3 regions of the Dyella sp. BiH032 genome follow, and region 2 is predicted to be linked to each of the others. Evidence: predicted binding sites of a transcription regulator. Region 2 holds the regulator's gene; each other region holds the start of a gene.

Region 1 (3,234 bases), 1.2 Mb from region 2:
GCATCAGCCGGCGCGCAAAAAGAACGGGCGCCGAAGCGCCCGTTCCTTCCCCCACATGCCGACGCGCGTCAGAGCGCGTAGTACATCTGGAACTCCAGCGGATGCGTGCTGGCGCGGTAGCGGGTGACTTCCTGCATCTTCAGCGAGATGTACGCGTCGATGAAGTCGTCGGTGAACACGCCGCCGGCCTTCAGGAAGTCGCGGTCCTTGTCCAGCGCTTCCAGCGCCTGGTCGAGGCTGGAGCACACCTGCGGGATGTTCTTCTCTTCTTCCGGCGGCAGGTCGTAGAGATCCTTGTCGGCCGGCGCGCCCGGGTCGATCTTGTTAATGATGCCGTCCAGTCCGGCCATCATCAGCGCGGTGAACACCAGGTAGCCGGAGTTCATCGGATCGGGGAAGCGCACTTCGATGCGGCGGCCCTTCGGGTTGGACACGTACGGGATGCGGCAGCTGGCCGAGCGGTTGCGGGCCGAGTAGGCCAGCATCACCGGCGCCTCGAAGCCCGGCACCAGGCGCTTGTAGCTGTTGGTGGTGGAGTTGGCGAACGCGTTGATGGCCTTGGCGTGCTTGAAGATGCCGCCGATGTACCACAGCGCGGTCTGGCTCAGGCCGCCGTACAGGTCGCCGGCGAACAGGTTCTTGCCGTCCTTCGAGAGCGACTGGTGCACGTGCATGCCGCTGCCGTTGTCGCCGACGATCGGCTTGGGCATGAAGGTGACGGTCTTGCCGTTCTGGTGGGCGACGTTCTTGATGACGTACTTGAGCGTCATCAGTTCATCGGCCTTCTTCAGCAGCGTGTTGAACTTCACGCCGATCTCGCACTGGCCCGCGTTGGCCACTTCATGGTGGTGCACTTCCACCACCTGGCCCAGGGACTCCAGCACCTTGCACATGTCGGCGCGCAGGTCGCCCAGCGAGTCGACCGGGCTGACCGGGAAGTAGCCCCCCTTCACGCCCGGACGGTGGCCGGTGTTGTTGTCTTCGTACTTGTAGCGCGACGACCAGGCGGCCTCTTCGGAACCGATTTCGTAGAACACGCGGCCCATGTCGTTCTGCCAGCGCACGGAGTCGAATACGAAGAACTCCGGCTCCGGACCGAAGAAGGCGGTGTCGGCAATGCCGGTGGACTTGAGGAACGCCTCGGCGCGCTTGGCGATGGAGCGCGGGTCGCGGCCGTAGGCCTGCATCGTGCTCGGCTCCAGCACGTCGCAGTGCAGGACCAGCTGGGTGTGCGCGCTGAACGGATCGAGGTAGGCCGTTTCCGCGTCGGGCAGCAGGACCATGTCCGACTCGTTGATGCCCTTCCAGCCCGAGATCGAGGAACCGTCGAACATCTTGCCGTCCTCGAAGGTCGACTCGTCGATGGCATGGGCCGGGAACGTGACGTGGTGGTGCTTGCCGAGCATGTCGGCGAAACGCAGGTCGACGAACTCGACGTCGTGTTCCTTGATCAGGTCGAGCACTTTCTGGGCGGACATGACAAACCTCGGCGGGTAGAGATGTGGGAAAACGCAAAGCTCTTTGGCAAGCAGCGTGCCAAGCTCGGGACCACCGGCGCATCAGTGACTTGCGTCGCGGCGGCGTGAAGATCGTTCCGGCGTTCGCACCATCATCGCCCTAAGGGCTGAAGCCGTTTGCACCAGAATCGATCATCACGCCGGACCTGCCCGAGGCCGGTCCGCCATCCTAGCCTTCAAGCCTCGCCCAGGCACGTGACCAGGAACTCGATCGCCACGCGCACGCCCGGCAGCAGGCCCCGGCGATGCGGCATGACCAGCGTCGTGGCAACGCTGCCAGCGGTCCAGTCGGGCAGGACGCGCTCAAGCGCGCCGGCCTCCATGGCCGCCCGGCACATGCGTGCGGGCAGGCAGGTCACGCCCAGTCCCGCCGTCGCCGCATGCAGGAGCGCGACGGATTCGTTGGCGGTCATGCGCGGCCGTGGCGCCACGCGGACGCCACGCCCCTCGCCGTCGGCGAGCTGCCATTGGTCGGCGCCGGGCGCGGTGAGCAGGCCGTCGTGTCCAGCGAGCGCCTCCGGCGTCGCAGGTGTGCCGTGCTGCGCGAGATACGCTGGCGCCGCGACCAGTACGATCGGATCCACGCGCACACGCCGCTGCACCAGTCCGGAATCGGGCAAGGGCGCGAAGTGGCTGCGCACCGCGATGTCGTAGCCCTCCTGCACCACATCGACGAACCGGTCGGTGACGTCGAGCCGCAGGTGCAGCCGCGGGTACATGCGGGCAAGCCGCGGCAGATGCGGCGCGAGATCGAACTGCGCCGTGGGCACGGCAGCGGTGATGCGCACCGTGCCGCTCGGCTCGCTGGCGCGGCTGCGCACGACGTCCTCGGCGGCCTCCGCCTCGATCAGGGCGGCGCGCGCGTGTTCGTGGAAATCCCGTCCGGCCTCGGTCAGGGCGAAGCTGCGCGAGGTGCGCAGGATCAGGCGCGCACCCAGCGCCGTTTCCAGCTCGGCGACCCGCTTGCTCACCGTGGACTTGGGCACACCCAGCCGACGCCCCGCCGCCGCAAAGCCACCATGCTCGACGGCCGCGGCGAAGAATTTCAGGTCGTTGAGATTGAGCACGCAAAGGCCATAGATGTGGACGATAAGTCCATTCTTGGCCGGCTACTGCCGCGAAGTCCACGCCGGTAGCTTCACCGCCACGCCGGGACGTCCCCGGCATGGAGAAATCGCATGACACCCATCCTGTTCTACGGCGTGCCCTCGGGCTGCTCCTTCGGCTCCATCGTGGCGCTCGAATGGCTGGGCCAGCCCTACCGGCTGTGCCGCGTCGAGATGCCCCGCGACGTCACCACCGACACCTTCAAGCGCATCAACCCCGTCGCGGAAACACCCGCCCTGCTCACCGCGGACGGCCGCACGCTCAGCGAAAGCGCCGCCATCCTCCACCACCTCGGCGCCCTCGGCCTGGACCGCGGCCTGGCCTTCCCGCAAGGCAGCCCCGGCTTCGACCGGTTCAACCAGGTGCTGGGCTTCCTCAACACCACGTTCTTCAGCGCCTTCGGCCCGCTGTGGCACGTGCTGGAACATGGCAGCGAAGGCGAGGAGAAACGCGTACTCACCGACTACGGTCGCGCCCGCGTAGCGCGTGCGCATGCCCTGCTGGATGAGATGCTCGGCGACCGCCCATGGCTGGCCGGCGAACAGCGCACGGTCGCGGATGCGTACTTCGCAGGCATCGCACGCTGGACCGACTACCACGATGTGGCCGG
Region 2 (3,234 bases):
CCGCATGGTGGCCGGTCGAGGCCGGCGGCTTGGCCGACATTGTGCCAGTTCGGGCGGTCCGGCGCCCCGTCGGGGGCGGGAGAAGGATTCGAAAAGGCCCGCCCCGGGAGGGGGCGGGCCGGCGAGGTTCAGCCGTACTGGCGTTCCTCGCGCACTTCGCGCTGGTGCTTGTCGCAGACCTTGTCGCGGTGCTTGCGCAGCTGGGCGACGAGCTTGTCGAACAAGGTATCGATGGAGACGTACATGTCCGACTCGGTGGCTTCCGCGTGCAGCGGCACCGCCCCGGGGACCTTGAGCGTGCCTTCGGCGCGCTGCTGGAGCTTGTCGACGGAGAGAACGATCGTCAGTTCGAGGAGTCGGCCTTCCAGGCGGGTAAGTCGCTCGCAGTGATTGTTCACGCGTTCGCGAAGGGCCGGGGTGATCTCGATCTTCTGGCCGCTGAGCTGGACTTGCATAGTGCGCCTCCTCTGGTACTGCCGCGTGGTGCGGCGTGGGTCGGTGCGCCGGTGCCGCTTGAACGCCGACGCACCTCTGTCATCTCTCGGTATGGGGACGCTTTCCGCCCCTCCAAGTTCCCATGCTCGCGCAAAAAAACGCAGGCGGCTGATGCAGGTCAGCCGGCCCGCTGTCTTTCGCTGGAGCTGGGAATCCTCATGGCCTCCCGATATTTGGCGACGGTCCGGCGGGCCACCTGGATGCCCTTGCGGTGCAGCTCCTCGGCGATGGCCTGGTCGGAAAGGGGTTTGCGCGGGTCCTCCGCATCGATGAGTTTGCGCAGCATGGCCTGGATGGCGGTGGCGGACGCGCTGCCGCCGTCTTCCGTGGACACGCCGCTGGAGAAGAAGTGCTTCAGTTCGAACGTGCCACGCGGCGTATGGATGTACTTGCGGGTGGTGACGCGGGAAATGGTGGATTCGTGCATGCCCACTTCTTCCGCCACCTCGCGCAGCACCAGCGGGTGCATGGCTTCCGGACCGTAGTCGAGGAAGGCGCTCTGCCGCCGCACGATCGCCTCGGCGACTTTGAGCAGCGTTTCGGCACGCGATTCCAGGCTCTTGATCAGCCAGCGTGCCTCCTGCAGTTGGCCGCGCATCCAGCTGGCGTCTTCGCCCCGCGCCTGCGCGATGAGGCTGCAATAGTGCTGATTGAGGCCGAGCCGGGGCTGGCAGTCGGGATTGAGGCTGACCCGCCAGCGGCCGCCGTCCTTGCGGGCATAGACGTCCGGCGCGACGTATTCCACCGGCGTCACGTCGAGCGCCGCGCCGGGCCGCGGATCCAGGCCGCGGATCAGCATGGCGGCGGCGTGCGTTTCCTCTTCGCTCGCGCGCAGGCGGCGCGACAGGCGGGTGATGTCGTTGCGGGCAAGCAATTCCAGCTCGCTGTCGACGATGCGCAGCGCCAGTTCGCGCTGCGGCAGTTCGGGGTCGAACTGTTCCAGCTGCACGCGCAGGCAATCGCGCAGGTCGAGGCTCGCGACGCCGGTGGGATCGAAGCGCTGGACCTGCCGGCGTACCGCGTCGATCTCCTCGAGGCTGGCCTTCAGGTCCGCGGGAACGGCGGCGGCTACCGCTTCGAGCGTCTCGGCGAGGTAGCCGTCCGCGTTGAGCGCATCGATGATCACGGCGGCGATAGTTCGATCGCGCAGGCTCATGTGCGTGAGATTGAGCTGCCACAGCAGGTGTTCCTGCAGCGTTTCCGGCGCGGCGTTCTGCGGCTCGAAGCTGTCGTCTTCCGAGCCGCTGTTGCGGCTGCCGCCGGCGGACGAGAAATCGATCGGCTCCTCGGCAACCCCGCCGGTGGCTTCGCCCCAGTCGGCGACTTCCTCGCCGTCGCCGTCGCTCGACGAGGACGCGGCTTCGGCGGGCGCATCGAACGTGGCGGACTCGCTCTCGTTTTCGGCGGGTGTGTCCTCGGAGAACTCGAGCAGCGGATTGCTCTCAGCGATCTGGCGCAGTTCTGCCTCCAGCTCCAGCTGCGACAACTGCAGGAGGCGGATGGCCTGCTGCAACTGCGGCGTCAGGGTGAGCTGTTGGTTGAGACGAAACTGCAGTCCGGGTTTCATGCCACTGGTTTGGATGAGCTTCTGGGCATCCTAACCCCTGGGGTGGATAGCGGCCATAGCTTCCCGCTCATGGCCGTGTAGGCCGAATGGCTGAATGTGACGGAGCGCGCGCCGTCATGGGCCAAGCCACCGCTTACAGCCGGAATTCCCGGCCCAGGTACACCTCGCGAACTTTCTCGTCGGCCAGGATGTGCGCCGGCGTGCCGCGCGAGAGCACTTCGCCGTCGTTGAGAATATAGGCGCGATCGCAGATGCCAAGCGTCTCACGCACGTTGTGATCGGTGATCAGCACGCCGATGCCGCGTTCCTTGAGGTGGCGCACGATGCGCTGGATCTCGCCCACGGAAATGGGGTCCACGCCTGCGAACGGCTCGTCGAGCAGCATGTAGCGAGGTTCTGCGGCCAGCGCCCGGGCAATCTCCACGCGGCGGCGCTCGCCGCCGGACAGGCTGATGCCGCGCTGCTCGGCGATGTGGGCGATCTTGAGTTCGTCCAGCAGGCTTTCCAGCTCGGTCGCGCGCTGCTTGGCGCTGAGGTTCTCGCGCAGCTCCAGCACGGCCATGATGTTGTCGGCCACTGTGAGCCGGCGGAACACCGAAGGCTCCTGCGGCAGGTAGCCGATGCCCAGCTTGGCGCGGGCGTGCATGGGCAGGCCGGTGATGTCGTACTTGTCGAGCTTGATGGTGCCGGCATCGGCCTCGATCAGACCGACCACCATGTAGAAGCAGGTGGTCTTGCCGGCGCCGTTGGGGCCGAGCAGGCCGACGACCTCGCCTTCACGGATGGAAAAGGCGAAGTCACGCACCACCTGGCGCGCACGGAAGCGTTTCTGCAGGCCTTCGGCGGACAGCATCGATTACTTGCCCTCGGCCGGCTTGGCGCTGGTGGCCGGTGCGGCGGGTTTCGGCTTGGGCAGGAAGGTGCCGTGCACCAGGCCGTCGCCACCGGATTCGCCGGTGATCAGGCTGGTATCGGTGTTGTACGTGATCTTGTCGCCGTTGAAGGTGCCGCGCCCCTGCTGGGTCACCTTGGCGTTGCCGGTGAGCACGGCGATGCCGTTGATGTTGTCGTAATCCAGCGTGGCGGCATCGCCCTGCATGAGATTGTTGTTCTCGTCGAGCTGCTGGATATGGGCCGGGTTGCCGGTGACCACCACGCGCGAGATCTGCGTG
Region 3 (3,234 bases), 1.5 Mb from region 2:
CGGCCGGCGCCCGACAGCAGGTTGCGGTCGAAGCTGGCGTCGACCGCCGCGGAGGCGGACGCACCGTTGGGCGAAGCGTCCGTCGCCGTCGCCGCGTGGGACAGGCCGAGCGCGCCGGCGATCGCCAGGCACAGCAGCGCGCGCCGGGCCGGATGGCCGAGGGCGCGGGCGTGGCCGTCCCTGGCGCGCAGGAAGCTCACGGCGCGACCGTACCCGTGTAGCTGTCGGCGGCGCCGTAGTCGTTGATGGCCGTGTACTTCACCGCGCTGCCGGCGGTCGGACGCGGCGCGCCGGCGGCCAGCGGCAGGCGCAGGTCGGAGAGCGGCGCGGCCATGCCCAGCTCCGCGCTCACATTCTTGCCGCCGACGTTCACCGAGATCTCGGAAATCGTGATGTGGAACGGCGTGGGGTTGTGCGCGACCAGGGCCTTGCCGTCGGCATCGACCTTCCAGGTGAGCTGGGAGGGCGCCTTCAGCGGATCGCCTTGCAGGCCGGCCGGGCGGTAGAACAGCTTCAGCCGCGAACGCAGCGCCAGCTGCAGCAGGTTCTGTCCTTCCGCCTGCGGGCCGGCGGGCTTGGGCGGCACTTCGAGCACGTTGAGCCAGAACAGGGACTCGCGGTCCGCGGGCAGTTGCTCGTGCGTATAGACGATGCGCAGGCTCTGTTCCTTCTTCGCCTCCATGCGGAACAGCGGCGGCGTGATCAGGAACGGCACATCGACGGATTCGGGGGTGGAATGCACGTCGCCGCGGTCGATCCACGACTCGACCAGCACGGGGTGGTCGTTGTCGTTGGTCAGGCGCACGGTGACCTCGCCGTCCTTCGCGGGGAACACGACACGGGTGCCGCCGATCAGCACATTAGCGTGCGCGGCCGGGGCGCCGAGGCACAGGGCCAGCAGGCCCGCGCCCAGGGCGCAGACGAACTTCCTCATGGGTTTCCCTCGCTGCGAAATCAGAATCCGCCGCCTGGCGGCGGAGAGCGCCGGAACCGCTCGGGGTTCCGGCGCGGACTTGCCTCTTACAACACCGCGTTGCCGCGGGTCTTACTGGTACAGCATCGTGAACTGCACGCTGGTGCTCACGGTACCGGCGCCGGCGGCGGCGGTCGCGAAGTACTGCGCGTAGTAGTTCAGGGAACCGGCGCCGCTGGTCAGCGTGGCCTGCTGCGAGGACTGCGTGGAGGCCGTGCCGGCCAGGTTGATCGTGGTGAAGTCGCTGTTGAGCAGCTGCACTTCCACGCCGGTGGCGGTGCCCGAGGCGTTCTTCAGGTTGCCGTCGGCCATGATGGTCGGGCCCGGCTCGAAGAAGGTCTGGGCCTTGGTCAGGGAACCGCAGTTAGTCAGGTTCAGCGCGAAGGCGGTGCGGCCGGCGGTCTGGCCGGAGGCGCTCAGCGACGTGGTGGACACGGTCGGGAGGGCCACGTTGACGGTGGCCGGGCTGTTGCCGCCATTGATCTTGCAGGTGGAGGCGTTGACCGAGCCGGTGATGTTGATGGTGCCGTCGGCGGCGGAAGCCTGATTCGGGGCCAGGGCGGCGAAGCCCAGGGCGGCGATCAGGGCGGTGGCAATGACGTTCTTGCTCATCGGGCCTTAGTCCTTAAACGGTTTTGGGTGGGTACGGCAGATTCGTTGCGTTCCGGACGCGGGCTTGGTGTCTCGTCCCCCTGCGTCTTGTCGTCGAGGAGACGGGCGCTGCCGGAGCCCTTCCTCGATGGCGAGCGGCCTCATGCAGAAGCCATGCCAAAAAACGTGACCTAGTTCTCACTTAGTTTTGAGAAGTGTCTCACGGAATTTACGTCTCTCTCGTTAAGCCGCGTCAAAAAGATGTCGAGGTCCCATAGCGTCAAAAAGTGACCAAGGGCGTCCAAGTGGCTGCCGTGCTTAACAAATCTGACCCGATGGCCACGGTTTCCATGGGGGCTTGTCAAGCATGCTTGACACGGGGCAGGGGCGCGCCTAGCATCATGTCAAGCTCGCTTGACACGGCGGGCGCCTAAAGGGGGGCTAAGCATGGAGGGGAGCATGGAGCGTCTGACCAAGCGCATGGCCGCCTGGCCGGCCTGGGGACGGCGCGCGGCGCTGGCGCTGGTCATGGGCGGCTACTTCGTCACCCTGGCGGCGACGCTGCAGGCGCCGGGCCTCGGCCTACGGCTCCTGGGCCTAGTCCTGCTGATCGGGCTGACCTGGGTACTGGCGTACGTGTCGCGCGCGGCCGCCTGCGTCGAGGCGGAGGGCGAGATGCGGCGGGAGGATCGCCGCTACCTCGCCGAGTTCGTGCCGGCGATGGCGGTGTACTTCGCCATCATGTTGTTCGCCTGGCCCTTGCACAGGACCGTCGGTGCGCTCTGGCTCAAGGGACTGATCGCCTTGCTGCCCGCGCTGCCGGTCGCCGCGATGGCGTTCTCGCTGTTTCGCTACGTCATGGCCAGCGACGAGTTCATGCAGCGCCTGCACTTGCAGGCGCTGGCGTTCGCCGCCGGTGTGGTGGCCGTGGTTAGCGTGGCCACGGGTTTCCTCGCCGCCGCCAAGGTGATCGCGCTGGACGGCACGGCGCTGCTGCTGGTGTTTCCCGCACTGATGTGCGTCTACGGCCCGACCCTTGCGTGGGCCAAGCGGCGCTATCGCGACTGATGGAGAACCGGGTACGCGAACTGCGCGCGGAGCGCGCCTGGTCGCAGGCCGATCTGGCCGCACGGCTGGACGTCTCGCGCCAGACGGTCAACGCCATCGAGACCGGCAAATACGACCCCAGCCTGCCGCTGGCCTTCAAGATCGCGCGGTTGTTCGAGCAGCCGATCGAGGCGATCTTCCGGCCGGACGGCGAGGCGGGGACCTGAAAGCATCACGGGGAAAGACGGGCCGCGAGGCTCACGATCGAGGGGTACGCAAGCACATGGCTATCAAGGGACGCACCGTAGTGCGCATCGCCGCCGTCGCACTGGGGCTGGGGGCGCTGGCGTGGAACCAGTTCCACGCGCGCGGCGATCGCAGCGAGGACAACGCCGCCGCCGACGCATCCGCCACGGCCGCCGCGCCGAGCGCACCGGCCAAGCCGGAAACCTGGACACTGGGCTCGCTCACGCTGACGCCCTGCGAGCTGGGGCAGCCGAACAGCGGGCTTTCGACCGCGGCGTGGTGCGCGCCGTTCGAGGTACCGGAAAACCGCGACGATCCGCACAGCCGCAAGATCAAGCTCAAGCTCGGCATCATCCGCAGCGGCGCGCAGGTGGCGA

What was found. Region 2 encodes sigma-54, which starts transcription at its own class of promoters, with help from an activator protein. Its sites were predicted from a motif close to TGGCACGNGCNTTGC; they were not measured.
Region 1: a site for sigma-54 is predicted at 1,525-1,539, ahead of glnA (type I glutamate--ammonia ligase). Genes of this name have one in related genera too.
Region 3: a site for sigma-54 is predicted at 1,730-1,744, ahead of RKE25_RS21810 (fimbrial protein). Genes of this name have one in related genera too.

Annotation. Positions count from the first base shown of each region.
Region 1 covers NZ_CP134867.1:178,322-181,555, forward strand. Annotated here, with positions in the region: gene glnA (type I glutamate--ammonia ligase) at 69-1,478, opposite strand; gene RKE25_RS00725 (LysR family transcriptional regulator) at 1,694-2,584, opposite strand; gene RKE25_RS00730 (glutathione S-transferase family protein) at 2,696-3,234, shown strand, end outside.
Region 2 covers NZ_CP134867.1:1,400,119-1,403,352, forward strand. Annotated here, with positions in the region: gene raiA (ribosome-associated translation inhibitor RaiA) at 129-455, opposite strand; gene RKE25_RS06035 (RNA polymerase factor sigma-54) at 614-2,062, opposite strand; gene lptB (LPS export ABC transporter ATP-binding protein) at 2,196-2,915, opposite strand; gene lptA (lipopolysaccharide transport periplasmic protein LptA) at 2,919-3,234, opposite strand, start outside.
Region 3 covers NZ_CP134867.1:4,941,673-4,944,906, reverse strand. Annotated here, with positions in the region: gene RKE25_RS21820 (fimbria/pilus outer membrane usher protein) at 1-200, opposite strand, end outside; gene RKE25_RS21815 (molecular chaperone) at 197-934, opposite strand; gene RKE25_RS21810 (fimbrial protein) at 1,046-1,585, opposite strand; gene RKE25_RS21805 (hypothetical protein) at 2,024-2,632, shown strand; gene RKE25_RS21800 (helix-turn-helix transcriptional regulator) at 2,632-2,838, shown strand; gene RKE25_RS21795 (alpha/beta hydrolase) at 2,895-3,234, shown strand, end outside.